3 regions of the Streptomyces sp. NBC_00385 genome follow, and region 2 is predicted to be linked to each of the others. Evidence: riboswitches for the same ligand, from Rfam matches in the RefSeq annotation. Region 2 holds a riboswitch; each other region holds the start of a gene.

Region 1 (4,779 bases), 1.1 Mb from region 2:
CGGGCGATCCGGGTCGCCGGGCGGGAGCGCAGGTAGTACGTCGTCTTCAGCCCCTGCTTCCAGGCGTACGCGTACATCGAGGAGAGCTTGCCGATCGTCGGCGTCTCCAGGAACAGGTTCAGCGACTGGCTCTGGTCGAGGAACGGCGTACGGGCCGCCGCCATGTCGATCAGTCCGCGCTGCGGGATCTCCCACGCGGTGCGGTACAGCGCCCGCACCTCCTCGGGGATCCAGGCGAAGCCCTGCACCGAGCCGCTCGCCTCGCGCAGCGCCTCACGGGTCCGCGCGTCCCACACGCCGAGCTTCTTCAGCTCGTCCACCAGATAGGCGTTGACCTGGAGGAACTCACCGCTGAGCGTCTCGCGCTTGAAGAGGTTGGAGACCTGCGGCTCGATGCACTCGTACACGCCCGCGATCGAGGCGATCGTCGCCGTCGGCGCGATGGCGAGGAGCAGGGAGTTGCGCATCCCGGTCTTCGCGACCCGTGCGCGCAGCGCGTCCCAGCGCTCCGGCCAGTTCAGCTCGGTGTCGTAGTGGTCCGGGTGCAGCACGCCGCGGGCGGCACGCGTCTCGGACCAGGCGGGCAGCGGGCCCGAGCGCTCCGCGAGGTCGCAGGACGCCTCGTACGCCGCGAGCATGATGCGCTCGGAGATCCTCGTCGACAGGGCGCGGGCCTCGGGGGAGTCGAACGGCAGCCGCAGCTGGAAGAAGACGTCCTGGAGACCCATCGCGCCCAGGCCCACCGGCCGCCAGCGGGCGTTGGACCGGCCGGCCTGCTCGGTCGGGTAGAAGTTGATGTCCACGACCCGGTCGAGGAACGTCACGGCGGTACGCACGGTGGCGTCCAGGCGCTCCCAGTCGATGGTGCCGTGGGAGACGAAGGCGCCGAGGTTGACCGAACCCAGGTTGCAGACGGCCGTCTCGCCGTCGTCGGTGACTTCCAGGATCTCGGTGCACAGGTTCGAGGAGTGCACGACCCGGCCCGGCTCGGCCGTCTGGTTCGCAGTCCGGTTGGAGGCGTCCTTGAACGTCATCCAGCCCTGGCCGGTCTGGGCCAGCGTGCGCATCATCCGGCCGTACAGCTCACGGGCCGGCATGGTCTTGCGGGCCAGGCCCTTGGCCTCCGCGGCCCGGTACGCGGCGTCGAACGCGTCGCCCCACAGGTCGACCAGCTCGGGCACGTCGGCCGGGGAGAACAGCGACCAGGTGCCGTCCGTGTCGACCCGGCGCATGAACTCGTCGGGGATCCAGTGCGCCAGGTTGAGGTTGTGCGTGCGCCGCTGGTCCTCGCCCGTGTTGTCGCGCAGCTCCAGGAACTCCTCGATGTCCGCGTGCCACGTCTCCAGGTAGACGGCGGCGGCGCCCTTGCGGCGGCCGCCCTGGTTGACGGCGGCGACGGAGGCGTCGAGCGTCTTCAGGAACGGCACGATGCCGTTGGAGTGCCCGTTGGTGCCGCGGATCAGCGAACCGCGGGCACGGATACGGGAGTACGAGAGGCCGATGCCGCCCGCGTGCTTGGACAGCCGCGCCACCTGGTGGTAGCGGTCGTAGATCGAGTCCAGCTCGTCCAGCGGGGAGTCCAGCAGGTAGCAGGAGGACATCTGCGGGTGCCGGGTACCGGAGTTGAACAGTGTGGGGGAGGAGGGCAGGTAGTCCAGCCGGCTCATCAGCCCGTACAGCGCCGCGACCTCGTCCAGGGCGCGCGCGGAGGTGTCCTCGGCCAGCCCGGCGGCGACGCGCAGCATGAAGTGCTGCGGGGTCTCGATGACCTCACGGGTGTGCGGGTGGCGCAGCAGATAGCGGCTGTGCAGGGTGCGCAGGCCGAAGTAGCCGAAGCGGTCGTCGGAGCCGTCGGCGAGCGACTGCCCGACGAGCGCGTCCAGGGCGGCGGCGTGGAGGGTCACGAACTCGGCGGTGCGGTCCGCGATCAGGCCCTCGCGGTGCCCGACGGCGACCGAGGCGGAGAACGACGTCGCGCCCTGCCCGGCGGCCTCGTCCGCGATGGTGCGGGTGAGGAGGCGGGCGGCGAGCCGGGAGTAGGCGGGGTCCTCGGAGATCAGGCCCGCGGCGGCCTCGGTGGCCAGCGAGCGCAGCTCGGCCTCGTCCGACCGGGCGTTGCGGCCGCGCAGCGCTGCGGCGGCGACGCGTCCGGGGTCGGTGTCGGGCAGATCGGCGGTGAGGTCGGTCAGGGTCCGCAGCAGTGCGGTTCCCGGTCCGTCGCTCGTGGTTCCCGTTGATTCGGCCGCTGAAACCGGATCGGCTGGCGCGATGGTCACGCGGTGCTCTCCCTCGCTCGGCTCGGGGCCTTCGGGGAGCGGAGGGCGGCCGGGCGGAGCGCGGCAGGGCAGCGCTCCGTGCGGCGTCCACCGGCCCATCCACGAGGCCCGGACGTCTGGGCATCCGGATCGGTCGAGCCGGATGCGCTGTCGGCAGGACCTCGGACTACGGGGTGCGCAAAAGCGCACCGATCACACCGTTGCGGGACAGTTCCGGATTCGCACCGGATTTCCCTGCGGCGACAGCAGGCATGAGCATACATGTGGGGGCTGCCCGATGCGGCAGCCCCCACATGTTGTGTCGTGCTCGCTCTCATACCGAAGGGCGCAGCTCCAGACGGAACGTCAGCAGGGTCAGGTCGGCGACGGGGCTCCAGTCCCTGTCGGGGGTGCGGTGGAAGCCGAGTCGCCGGTAGATCCGGTGAGCCCCGTGCATCGCCGGCTGCGTCGACAGGACGATCCCCGAGACCCCCGCGGTGGCCCGTGCACGGTCGACACAGGCCCGTACGAGCGCCTCCCCGGCTCCTGCGCCCCGGGCCTCGCGGGAGACCGCCAGCGTCCGGAATTCCGCCTCGTCCGCCGCTGCGATGTCGGCCCACGGGTTCCCCGGGGGTGCGTAGGTGACCCCGCCCAGAACACGTCCCTGCGCGTCGGCCGCCACCAGCACCTCGGCCTCGGCCGCCCGGCGGGGGACGTCGCGCAGCTGCGTCAGGTACGGATCGCCGTCGCCGAACTCCAGGAGGCCGTCGCCGAGATAGGCCTCGGCGGTGATATCGGCCAGGATGGTGTGCTCGGCGGTCTCGATCGGCCGGATCGTTATGTCCATGGGGGGAGTCTGCCGCACGGGCGGGCCGTGGCCGCAAGCGACTTCCGCGAGACGTGCGAACGGGCCGCCGCGCCTCTCCGGGGAGGGGTGCGACGGCCCGTTCACGCGGCGGGTGGTCAGTGACCGCCCGGAGCACCGGCGGTGGCCGGCGGGAGTTCCGTCTTCACGCCCGGGTCTCCCGCGTCCGCGGTGTAGTCGCCCGGGGAGGTCTCGTCGACCCCGGCGGGCGCCTTCACGGCGTTCAGGACGAAGGTGAGGACGACGACGACCACGACGTTCAGCACGAAGGCCGTCAGACCGATGTAGCCGATCTCGCCGATACCGGGGATCTCCTTGGAGGACCCGCCGAAGTGCTTCTGGGTCGGGCTGGCGACCCCGTAGGCGGCGATCGTGCCGTACAGCATGCCGACCGCCCAGCCCGCGAGCAGCGCCCAGCGGTGGAACCACCGGGTGAACAGCCCGCCGACCAGGGCCGGCATCGTCTGGAGGATCCAGATCCCGCCGAGCAGCTGGAAGTTGATCGCGACCGTCTTGTCCATGGTGAGGACGAAGGCGAGCGCGCCGACCTTCACCAGCAGCGACACCAGCTTGGAGACCTTGGTCTCCTGCGCGGGTGTGGCGTCGGGCTTCAGGAAGTCCTTGTAGATGTTGCGGGTGAACAGGTTCGCCGCGGCGATCGACATGATCGCGGCGGGCACCAGGGCGCCGATACCGATGGCGGCGAAGGCCACGCCCGCGAACCAGTCGGGGAACATGTTCTCGAACAGCTGCGGGATCGCCAGCTGGCCGTTGTCCACCTTGACGCCGGCGGCGATCGCCATGAACCCGAGCAGCGCGAGCAGCCCCAGCATCAGCGAGTACAGCGGCAGGATCGTCGTGTTGCGGCGGATCACGTCACGGCTGCGGCTGGAGAGCGTCGCCGTGATCGAGTGCGGATACATGAAGAGAGCCAGCGCGGAGCCGAGCGCCAGGGTGGCGTAACCCCACTGGCCCGCCTCACCCGGAGCGAGACCGGCGACCGGTTTTCCGGCCGCCTCGTTCTTCGCGGAGAACGCCTCGCCCGCCTTGGCGAAGATGTCGTCGAAGCCACCGAGCTTGATCGGGATGTAGATGATCGCCACGGCGATGACCAGGTAGATCAGCCCGTCCTTGACGAACGCGATCAGCGCGGGGGCGCGGAGCCCGGAGGAGTACGTGTACGCGGCGAGCACCGCGAACGCGATCAGCAGCGGCAGGTCCTTGATGAACCAGTGCGTGTTCTCGCCGCCGCCGACGCCCATCACGTCCAGCACCGCCTGGATGCCGACGAGTTGGAGGGCGATGTACGGCATCGTGGCGAGGATGCCGGTGACGGCGACCGCCAGCGAGAGCCCCTTGGAGCCGAAGCGGCCGCGGACGAAGTCCGAGGTGGTGACGTAGCCGTGCTTGTGCGACACCGACCACAGACGCGGCAGGAAGGTGAAGATCAGCGGGTACACCAGGATGGTGTAGGGCACCGCGAAGAAGCCGGCCGCGCCCGCCGCGTAGATCGCCGCGGGAACGGCGACGAAGGTGTACGCGGTGTAGAGGTCGCCGCCGAGCAGGAACCAGGTGACCCAGGTGCCGAACGACCTGCCGCCCAGTCCCCATTCGTCGAGGCTGGCCTCGTTCTCGGCCTTGCGCCACCGGGCGGCCATG
Region 2 (4,779 bases):
CTCGTCATCAGCGTCGAGGGCACCCTGCGCGCCGCCGATCCTCGCTTCGAGGAGGCTGCCGCCACACTCGGCGCCTCCCGTTTCACCGCGTTCCGCCGGGTCACACTGCCGCTGATCGCACCCGGCATCGCAGCCGGAGCCGTCCTGGCCTGGGCCCGCGCCCTGGGCGAGTTCGGCGCGACGATCACCTTCGCGGGCAACTTCCCCGGCCGTACCCAGACCATGCCGCTGGCCGTGTACCTGGCCCTGCAGAGCGATCCGGAGGCGGCCATCGCCCTCAGCCTGGTCCTGCTCGCCGTGTCCATCGCGGTGCTGGCCGGCCTCCGCGACCGTTGGATGACAGCAGGATGACCACCGAGCCCGCCGCCCCCACCCCGCGCGCCGACACGCCCCAGGAGGGCCTCGACGCCCGCCTCGTCGTCGAGCGCGGCACCTTCCGCCTCGATGTGACGCTGGCCGTCGCACCCGGCGAAGTCGTCGCCCTGCTCGGCCCCAACGGCGCCGGCAAGACCACGGCCCTGCGCGCCCTCGCCGGCCTGACACCACTCACCGACGGCCATCTGCGGCTGGACGGAACGGCATTGGAGCGTACGCCGCCGGAGTCCCGCCCCGTCGGCGTCGTCTTCCAGGACTACCTGCTCTTCCCCCACCTCACCGCCCTGGACAACGTGGCCTTCGGACCACGCTGCCACGGGGCGACCAAGGCCGCGGCCCGTAGTGAGGCCACGAAGTGGCTCGGCCGCCTCGGTCTCGCGGAGCACGTCGACGTCAAGCCACGCAGCCTGTCCGGCGGCCAGGCCCAGCGTGTCGCCCTGGCCCGCGCCCTGGCGACCCGGCCGCGTCTGTTGCTCCTGGACGAGCCGCTGGCGGCGCTGGATGCCCGCACCCGCCTGGAGGTCCGCTCGCAACTCCGGCGGCATCTGGCCGAGTTCGAAGCCGTCGCCGTCCTGGTCACGCACGATCCGCTGGACGCGATGGTCCTGGCGGACCGCCTGGTCGTGGTCGAGGACGGCCGGGTCGTCCAGGAGGGTGCGCCGTCCCACATCGCCCGCCATCCCCGTACGGACTACATCGCCCGTCTGGTCGGCCTGAACCTCTACCGGGGCTCGGCCGACGGCCACACCGTCCGCCTCGACGACGGCCCTCCCGCCACCACCATGGAGGCCCTGTCCGGTCCGGTCTTCGTGGCCTTCCCGCCGAGCGCCGTCACCCTTCACCGTGACCGCCCCGCGGGCTCCAGCGCCCGTAACCTCTGGCAGTGCGAGATCGCGGGCCTGGAGACGCACGGCGACCAGATCCGCGCCGACCTCACCGGAGAGCTGCGTCTCACCGCGGACCTGACCACGGCCTCCGCCGCCGAACTCGACCTGCACCCGGGCGCGGCGGTCTGGGCGACGGTGAAGGCGGCGCAGACCCACGCCTACCCCGTCTGAGACGGACGCGCACCCGCCGAGTCGAGACGGGAACGGGGCCTGGGGCGGCCGAAGTTGCCCAGACGCCGAGCTCTATGCTGCAGCGGGCGGGACAGGCACGGCACATGCGTCGCACCCGTCCACCACAGCCGGGTGAGCCGCTGCGCATCAGGCACCCGACGAACGACCTGGAGGTTGACCGGTGATCACTCTGACCGCAATCGGAGGAGTGGCACTGATCGAACTGGGCATGGCGCTGACTCCGGGACCGAACATGATCCACCTCGCCTCCCGGGCGATCACCCAGGGCCGCAGGGCGGGCCTGGTCAGCCTCAGTGGGACCGCAGTGGGGTTCGTGTGCTATCTGCTGGCCGCGGCGGCGGGCCTGTCCGCGCTGTTCGCCGCCGTGCCGGTGGCGTACACGGTGATCAAGCTTGCCGGGGCCGCCTACCTGGCCTACCTCGCCTGGAGCATGCTCAAGCCGGGCGGCCGCTCACCGTTCGACCCGGCCGGGGATCTGCCTCCGGTCTCCGACGCCCGTCTGTTCTCGATGGGGCTGCTGACCAACCTGCTCAACCCCAAGATCGCGCTTCTGTACGCCGCCCTGCTGCCCCAGTTCCTGGACCCGCGGGGAGGTCCGGCGTGGGCGCAACTCCTCCAGCTCGGTGGGGTGCAGGTCATCGTGGGCATCACCGTGAACGGTCTGATCATGCTGGGCGCAGCCCGCATCTCGGGGTATCTGGCCACCCGGCCCCGCGCCATGACGGCCCAACGGCTCACGTCGGGCGGCCTGCTCGGCGTCTTCGCGTTGCGCACCGCGCTGTCCCGCACCGCGGTCTCCGCCTGAGCCGGGTGAGCGGGCACGATCCGCAGGCTCCCCGTTCCGGAATGTGAACCGCGGTCCCCAGCGGTGCGGCCCACCCTCTAGGCTGGCTGGTGCAGCTGGTTCGCCCTGTCCGCCAGGCAGACGCGTCGTAAGAGGGAACCCGGTGGAAATCCGGGACTGCCCCGCAGCGGTGAGTGGGAACGACCGCCGTCATACGCACTGGATCCGATCGGGTCCGGGAAGCGACGGCCAGTAGGTGTCCGCCTCGGCGGACCTGCCCGCGAGTCCGAAGACCTGCCCGTTGCCCGCACGTGCCCCTTGGCGTGCGGATATCCCGGTGACCTCGTGGGCGGGTCGGCGTACATACCGCACGGAAGCGCGCGCCGACGGCGCACGGGATCCGTCCGGTTCGTCACACCTTCGCGTCCGCGTCCCGGCCCGGGATGTTCAGGAGTCAACTCGCGAAGGAGAGTTCCATGACCACCGAACCCGCAGCCGCGGCGGCACGAGCCACCGTGTACGGCTATCCCCGCCAGGGCCCCGACCGGGAACTGAAGAAGGCGGTCGAGGGCTACTGGAAGGGCCGGGTCACCGCCGACGCCCTCCGGGCAACCGCGGCCGGTCTGCGCCGGGCCAACTGGAGGCGGCTGGCGGATGCCGGCGTCCACGAGGTTCCGACCGGCGACTTCTCGTACTACGACCACGTCCTGGACACCAGCGTCATGGTCGGCGCGGTTCCGCAGCGGCACCGGGCGGCCGTCGGGTCCGACGCGCTCGACGGGTACTTCGCGATGGCCCGCGGCACGCAGGACGTCGCTCCCCTGGAGATGACCAAGTGGTTCGACACCAACTACCACTACCTCGTCCCCGAGCTCGGCCCCGACACCGTCTTCACCACCGACTCCACCAAGCAGGTCACCGAGCTGAAGGAAGCCCTCGCGCTCGGGCACGCAGCCCGGCCGGTGCTCGTCGGCCCGGTCACGTATCTGCTGCTGGCCAAGCCGGCCCCCGGGGTGGCGGCCGGCTTCGAGCCGCTCACACTCCTGGACCGGCTGCTGCCCGTCTACGCCGAGGTGCTCGCCGACCTGCGCGCCGCCGGAGCCGAGTGGGTCCAGCTGGACGAACCGGCCCTGGTCCAGGACAGGACGCCGGGTGAGCTGAACGCCGCCGCCCGCACCTACCGGGAGCTCGGCGGCCTGACCGACCGGCCCAGGCTCCTCGTCGCCTCCTACTTCGACCGGCTCGGCGAAGCACTCCCCGTCCTGGCGAACGCCCCTGTCGAGGGCCTGGCGATGGACTTCACCGGCGCCGCGGCCGCCAATCTCCACGCGCTGGCCTCGGTGGGCGGAATCCCCGGCAAGCGGCTCGTCGCCGGGGTGGTCAACGGCCGCAACATCTGGATCAACGACTACGAGAAGTCCCTGTCCACCCTGGGCACGCTTCTCGGCCTCGCCGACCGGGTCGACGTGTCCGCCTCCTGCTCCCTCCTGCATGTGCCGGTCGACGCCGCGGCGGAGCGGGACATCGACCCCCAGATCCTTCGATGGCTCGCCTTCGCCACCCAGAAGACCGCCGAGATCGTCACGCTGGCCAAGGCGCTGACCCGGGGCACCGCCGCCATCGCCGCGGAGCTCGCCGTCAACCGGGCCGATCTGGCCTCCCGTGCGGACTCCCCGATCACCCGCGACCCTGCCGTGCGGGCCAGGACCGCTGCTGTCACCCGTTCCGACGGCCGCCGTTCCCTGCCGTACGAGGAGCGTGCTGCCGCTCAGCGGGCCCGCCTCGGGCTGCCGTTGCTGCCGACGACCACCATCGGTTCGTTCCCGCAGACCGCCGGGTTGCGCACGGCCCGCGCCGACCTGCGCAAGGGCCGGATCGACGTGGCCGGCTACGAGGAGCGGATCAGGGCCGAGATCGGCGAGGTCATCTCCTTCCAGGAGAAGACCGGCATCGACGTCCTGGTCCACGGTGAGCCCGAACGCAACGACATGGTGCAGTACTTCGCCGAGCAGCTGACCGGGTACCTCGCCACGCGGCACGGCTGGGTCCAGTCCTACGGCACCCGCTACGTCCGGCCGCCGGTCCTCGCGGGCGACATCTCCCGGCCCGGACCGATGACGGTGCGCTGGACCTCGTACGCCCAGTCGCTCACCGACCGCCCGGTCAAGGGCATGCTGACGGGGCCCGTCACCATGCTGGCCTGGTCGTTCGTCCGTGACGACCAGCCGCTCGGCGTCACCGCACGCCAGGTCGCCCTGGCGTTGCGGGACGAGGTCGACGATCTGGAAGCGGGCGGGACCTCGGTCATCCAGGTCGACGAACCCGCTCTGCGCGAGACCCTGCCCCTGCGCGCCGATGACCGCTCCGCCTACCTGGAATGGGCCACCGAGTCGTTCCGCCTCACGACCTGCGGTGTGCGGGCGGAGACCCAGATCCACACCCACATGTGCTACGCGGAGTTCGGCGACATCGTCCAGGCCATCGACGACCTGGACGCCGACGTCATCAGCCTGGAAGCCGCCCGTTCCCACATGCAGGTCG
Region 3 (4,779 bases), 4.6 Mb from region 2:
GGCCGGGCGACACCCCCGGAACCGTCGCGACCACGGAGGACGAACTCATCGACGCCTTCCGCAGCGGCCGTTGGCGCGACGCGGAGGCCACCGCGCTGCGCGGCGCGTTCCGTGAGCGCTTCTGCCCGTACGACGACGGTCACGCCGCCGAGCGCGTCGTACGCCGCTTCTTCCTCGGCGAGGACCCCGCCCCGGCGATCGTCCCGCCGGCGCGGCGGACCCCGGCGCCCGAGCCGTCCCGGGGCTGACGCGCCGCGGGTGGTCGGGGGGTCAGTCCTTGCGTCCGGTGACGGCCACGGTGACGCCGAGGCCGATCATCGTGACGCCGCCGATTCCGCCGACGAGTGAGAGGCGCCGGGGCGAGCGGGCGAACCAGTCCCGGCCGGTCGCCGCGAGCAGGCCCCACAGGCTGTCCGAGGCCAACGCGATGATGTTGAAGACCAGCCCGAGCACCAGCATCTGCACCGCGATGTGTCCCTGGGCGCGGTCGACGAACTGCGGCAGCACGGCGGCGAAGAACACCATGGTCTTGGGGTTGGCCACACCGACGGCCAACCCGTCCCAGAACGTGCGCAGTCCTCCCTGCGCGGCCTTCTCCTCGCCGGTGAACGCGGCCCGCAGGGAACCTCGTTGCCGCCACGCCTTGACGCCCAGATACACCAGGTAGGCGGCACCGGCCAGTTTCAGCACCGTGAAGACGAGGACGGAACGCTCGACGATCGACCCGACTCCGAGGGCCACGGCGAAGACGAGCAGGAACGCGCCCGTCGTGTTGCCCACGACCGTCGTCAGCGCCGCGCGCCGGCCCTGCGCCAGCGCCCGCCCGATCACGAAAAGCACGCTGGGCCCCGGGATCACGATCAGCAGGAACGACATCGCCGCGAAGGCGAGCAAACGGTCGGTGGACACCATGGGGCTCATGCAAGCACGGCCTCCGGTCGGTCCTCATCCCCTTTTTCCGCGTACGGGCGTGCTGTCGCCGAGGGACGGACGAGGCGGATCAGGGCGACTTCGGCCACACGTAGAGCCTGCCGCTCACCGATACGTCGTCGAATGTCCCACCGTCCATGTGCTCGATCAGGGCCATGGAGACGGCGCCTCGGTCTGTTACGGAGCACACGGCCGCGCCTTCGACGAAACCCCGGGCTTCGCTCTCGCTTCCATCGGAGAGCTGAAGGCCTCCGAAACCGGTCCCGGACGCGGCCTTGCAGGACTCGAAGGTCTTGGGCATGCCGGTCTGCAGGAGTCCCACGCGGGTGTTGGGCAGGGCGCGCAGTTGATAGTCGCCGAAGTCGTCGATGCAGCTTTCGGACGGCCAGTAGAGGAGTTCCGCTCCGCGGGGGTCCTTCACCACGCCGTCGCCGGATTCCACCCGGCTCATGCCGTCGTCGAGGTCGACGATCTGCTGTTCGGAGTGTTCGCAGGAACCCGGCGCGAGGCCCCACATGGTCTCGGTCGCCTCTGCGTACCCGGCCGGCGCCGTGAGGTCGACATCCGAGGTGGCCGAAGGGCTCGCGGACACCGTGTCACTCGAAGTCGCCGTGGGCGACTCGCTCTCCCCCCAGGCTTGGTCCGGGCTCGGCAGTGTGCTCGGTCTGGTTCGCGCGCTGCTGGAGGCCGGGGCGGGTGCCGGGGCAGGAGCCGAGACGGGCTCCGGGTCGTTGCTGAAGATCACCGTCGCCAGGATGCCGGCCAGCGGAATGGCGATCCCGCCGACCCACCATGCCCACCGGGGAGGATCCGTCCGCGGTGGATGAGGCGGAGAAGGAGGAGGGGTAGGGGGCGGGCCCGGTGGCCGGGACGGAGGAGGCGGAGGGAATCCCCCCGGACCTGTTGTCATGCCCGCCCCGCCCTTTCAACCAGACTGATTCTTAAGCCGGTTGTAGTTTAACGATCACTCCTCGAAAGAGCCATGCGCGTTTCGGCGCCTCCGTGGGCGGCCCCGGCAGCGGCCACAGAGGGCCATGCCGTCGGATGCCGGGGCCGCCCACACCGAGGGGCCCCGGGACCCGCCCGGTAGAGTGGGCTGGTCGTCATCATGTCCGTTCAGGGGGAAGCCGGTGCGAATCCGGCGCTGACCCGCAGCCGTGACCGCCCAGCCGGGCGGGAGTCGGAATGCCCTGTCCGTGTCGTGACCGGCTCGTGCCGTCGGGACCCCCCGGTGGCCGGCACCGTCGAGGTATACGGAGCCGGAGCCTGGTGCCTGTGTGTGCCTGTGCCCGGTTCCCCCAGGAGAGGCCCCGCCCGCCATGACCGTACGCCGCAGCGCAGCCGCGCTCGCCGCCACCGCCACCGTGCTCTGTGTGGCCGCAGCCCCGGCCGCAGTCGCCGCGCCGTCCCCCTCCCCCTCGCCGTCCGTGTCTCTGCCCTCGGGGCTGTACGGCACGAAGGACCCGACGTACGACGGGGTGTGGCGGCAGTCGCTGGCCTTCGCCTCGCAGCGGGCCGTGGGTGTTTCGCCCGCCGACGAGGCCGTCGACTGGCTGATCGGCCAGCAGTGCGACAGCGGGGCGTTCCCCGCGTACCGGCCGGACCCGACCGTGCGCTGCGACGCCAAGACCATGGTCGACACCAATGCGACGGCTGCCGCCGTGCAGGCGCTGCACGAGGTCCGCGGGCACGAGGATCTCGTGCAGCACGGGGCCTCCTGGCTGAAGTCCGTGCAGAACAAGGACGGCGGCTGGGGCTACACCGCCGGCAGCCCGAGTGACGCGAACTCCACCTCGATCGTGATCGGCGCCCTCGCCCGGGCCGGCGAGAAGCTCGACGATGTGACGAACAGCGAGGGCAGGACGCCGTACGACGCGCTGCTCACCTTCGCCATTCCCTGCGGCGGCAAGGACGGCGGCGCGTTCGCGTACCAGCCCGACAAGGCCGGCAAGCTCGTCGCCAACGGCGACGCCACCGCGGCCGCCGTGCTCGGATCGCTCGGCAAGGGGCTCGTCGTCGGCAACAACGCCGCGGTGAAGGACCCCACCTGCACCGGGGGTGACACCGTCAAGCCCGAGCAGGCCGCCCAGAACGGCGCCTACTACCTCGCCGGGGCCCTCAAGAAGACCGGCCACCTCGACTCGCCGCCGATGCCCGGCGCCGAGGACAGCGCCCCGCAGCCCGACTTCGGCAACACCGCCGACGCGGTCGTCGCCCTGTCCGCGGCCGGCCACAAGGACAAGGCCGCCGCGTCCGTGAAGTGGCTCGAGAAGAACTCCGCGGACTGGGCGAAGGAGAACGGCCCCGCCGCCTACGCGCAGCTCGTCATGGCCGCCCACGCCACCGGCACCGACGTCCACGACTTCGGCGGCGCCGACCTCGTCGCCCAGCTGAACGCGACGGGTCCCGCGCCCTCCACCGACAAGAAGCCGACGGCGAGCGCCACCGAGGAGGAGAAGAAGGACAGCGGCGACGGGGACGGCATCGGCGGTGTCTGGTGGTTCGTCGGGATCGGACTCGCCGTCGGCGCCGGCGCCGGGTTCCTGATCAGCGGCCGCCGCAAGAACCAGCAGCTGTGAGGAGCCGTCGGGCGGCCTCGGGCCGGAAGAGCGCACGCGCCGGACGGGCCACCGTACTGCTGGTGGTCCTGGGCGCCGTCCTGGCCGTGCTCGGTACGGGCACGGCCCAGGCGGCGGGCTACCGCTACTGGTCGTTCTGGGAGGGCTCCGGCAGCGGGTGGGCGTATGCCACCCAGGGGCCGTCGCTGGTCCGGCCGGACGACGGTTCGGTGCAGGGCTTCCGGTTCGCCGTGAGCGCGGACTCGCAGGACGCGGCCAAGCCGCGCCACGCCCCCGACTTCGCGAAGATCTGCGCGGACACGCCCGCCGAGGACGGCCGCAAGCGGGTCGCTCTCGTCATCGATCCCGGTACGGCCGCCGACGCCCCGGACGGGGAGACTCCCCCCGCTCCGCGGACCGCGTGCGCGCAGGTCCCGGAGGACGCGAGCAGCGCGGAGGCCCTCGCCTCCGTGGCCAAGCCGCTGCGGTACGGCAGCGACGCGCTGCTCTGCGCGATCTCCGGCTATCCGGACTCCGGCTGCGGTGAGCAGGTGTCCCAGGACTCGGGTGGCGGCAGGACCGCCACGGCCGACGCCTCCGCGCCCACGTCGGCCGGTGTCACCACCGGCGGCGACGGTGCGGACGGCGGCGGGCCGTCCGCCGGGGTCCTCGTCGGGGTCGGCGCCGTCCTGCTCGTCGGCATCGCCGCAGTCGCGCAGGCCCGCCGCCGCCGCGGATGACCGGCTCGACGAGCGGTGCGCCTGCGGATACCGCGGGCGCACCGGTGGACCGGGTCCGTGCCTGGCGCGCGCCCGCAGCCACCCGGAGCAACGCACTGCCCGCAGGCGCCTGGTGGCTGTGGGCGCTCGGGCTCGCGACCGCCGCGTCCCGTACCACCAACCCGCTGCTGCTCGGCCTGCTGGTCGGCGTGGCGGGGTACGTCGTGGCCGCGCGCCGCACGGACGCTCCGTGGGCCCGCTCCTACGGGGCGTTCATCAGGATCGGGCTGTTCGTCATCGGTGTACGGCTGCTCTTCTCCGCCTTCCTCGGCTCCCCGATCCCCGGCACGCATGTCGTGTTCACGCTGCCCGAGGTGCCGCTGCCGGAGTGGGCGAAGGGCGTCCGCATCGGCGGCCGGGTCACCGCCGAGCAGTTGCTGTTCGCCCTGTACGACGGGGCGAAGCTGGCCGCTCTGCTGATCTGTGTCGGCGCGGCGAACTCCCTCGCGAACCCGGCCCGGCTGCTGAAGTCGCTGCCCGGGGCGCTGTACGAGGCCGGGGTCGCCGTCGTC

The links. Region 2 has a riboswitch for cobalamin ahead of metE (5-methyltetrahydropteroyltriglutamate--homocysteine S-methyltransferase). Riboswitches for the same ligand answer to the same signal wherever they lie in the genome.
Region 1: linked by a shared signal. The riboswitch ahead of OG959_RS11385 (ribonucleoside-diphosphate reductase subunit alpha) and the one ahead of metE (5-methyltetrahydropteroyltriglutamate--homocysteine S-methyltransferase) in region 2 are both predicted to bind cobalamin.
Region 3: linked by a shared signal. The riboswitch ahead of OG959_RS27380 (prenyltransferase/squalene oxidase repeat-containing protein) and the one ahead of metE (5-methyltetrahydropteroyltriglutamate--homocysteine S-methyltransferase) in region 2 are both predicted to bind cobalamin.

The regions. Positions count from the first base shown of each region.
Region 1 is NZ_CP107951.1:2,636,506-2,641,284, reverse strand. It holds gene OG959_RS11385 (ribonucleoside-diphosphate reductase subunit alpha) at 1-2,276, opposite strand, end outside; adenosylcobalamin-variant (AdoCbl-variant) riboswitch at 2,424-2,522, opposite strand; gene OG959_RS11380 (GNAT family N-acetyltransferase) at 2,590-3,102, opposite strand; gene mctP (monocarboxylate uptake permease MctP) at 3,219-4,779, opposite strand, start outside.
Region 2 is NZ_CP107951.1:1,534,212-1,538,990, forward strand. It holds gene modB (molybdate ABC transporter permease subunit) at 1-351, shown strand, start outside; gene OG959_RS06670 (ABC transporter ATP-binding protein) at 348-1,433, shown strand; gene OG959_RS06675 (LysE family translocator) at 1,615-2,259, shown strand; cobalamin riboswitch at 2,339-2,554, shown strand; gene metE (5-methyltetrahydropteroyltriglutamate--homocysteine S-methyltransferase) at 2,715-4,779, shown strand, end outside.
Region 3 is NZ_CP107951.1:6,131,579-6,136,357, reverse strand. It holds gene OG959_RS27400 (bifunctional glycosyltransferase/CDP-glycerol:glycerophosphate glycerophosphotransferase) at 1-248, shown strand, start outside; gene OG959_RS27395 (LysE family translocator) at 271-912, opposite strand; gene OG959_RS27390 (hypothetical protein) at 1,001-1,522, opposite strand; gene OG959_RS27385 (hypothetical protein) at 1,524-1,757, shown strand; cobalamin riboswitch at 2,014-2,135, shown strand; gene OG959_RS27380 (prenyltransferase/squalene oxidase repeat-containing protein) at 2,250-3,509, shown strand; gene OG959_RS27375 (SCO2322 family protein) at 3,566-4,228, shown strand; gene OG959_RS27370 (energy-coupling factor transporter transmembrane component T) at 4,225-4,779, shown strand, end outside.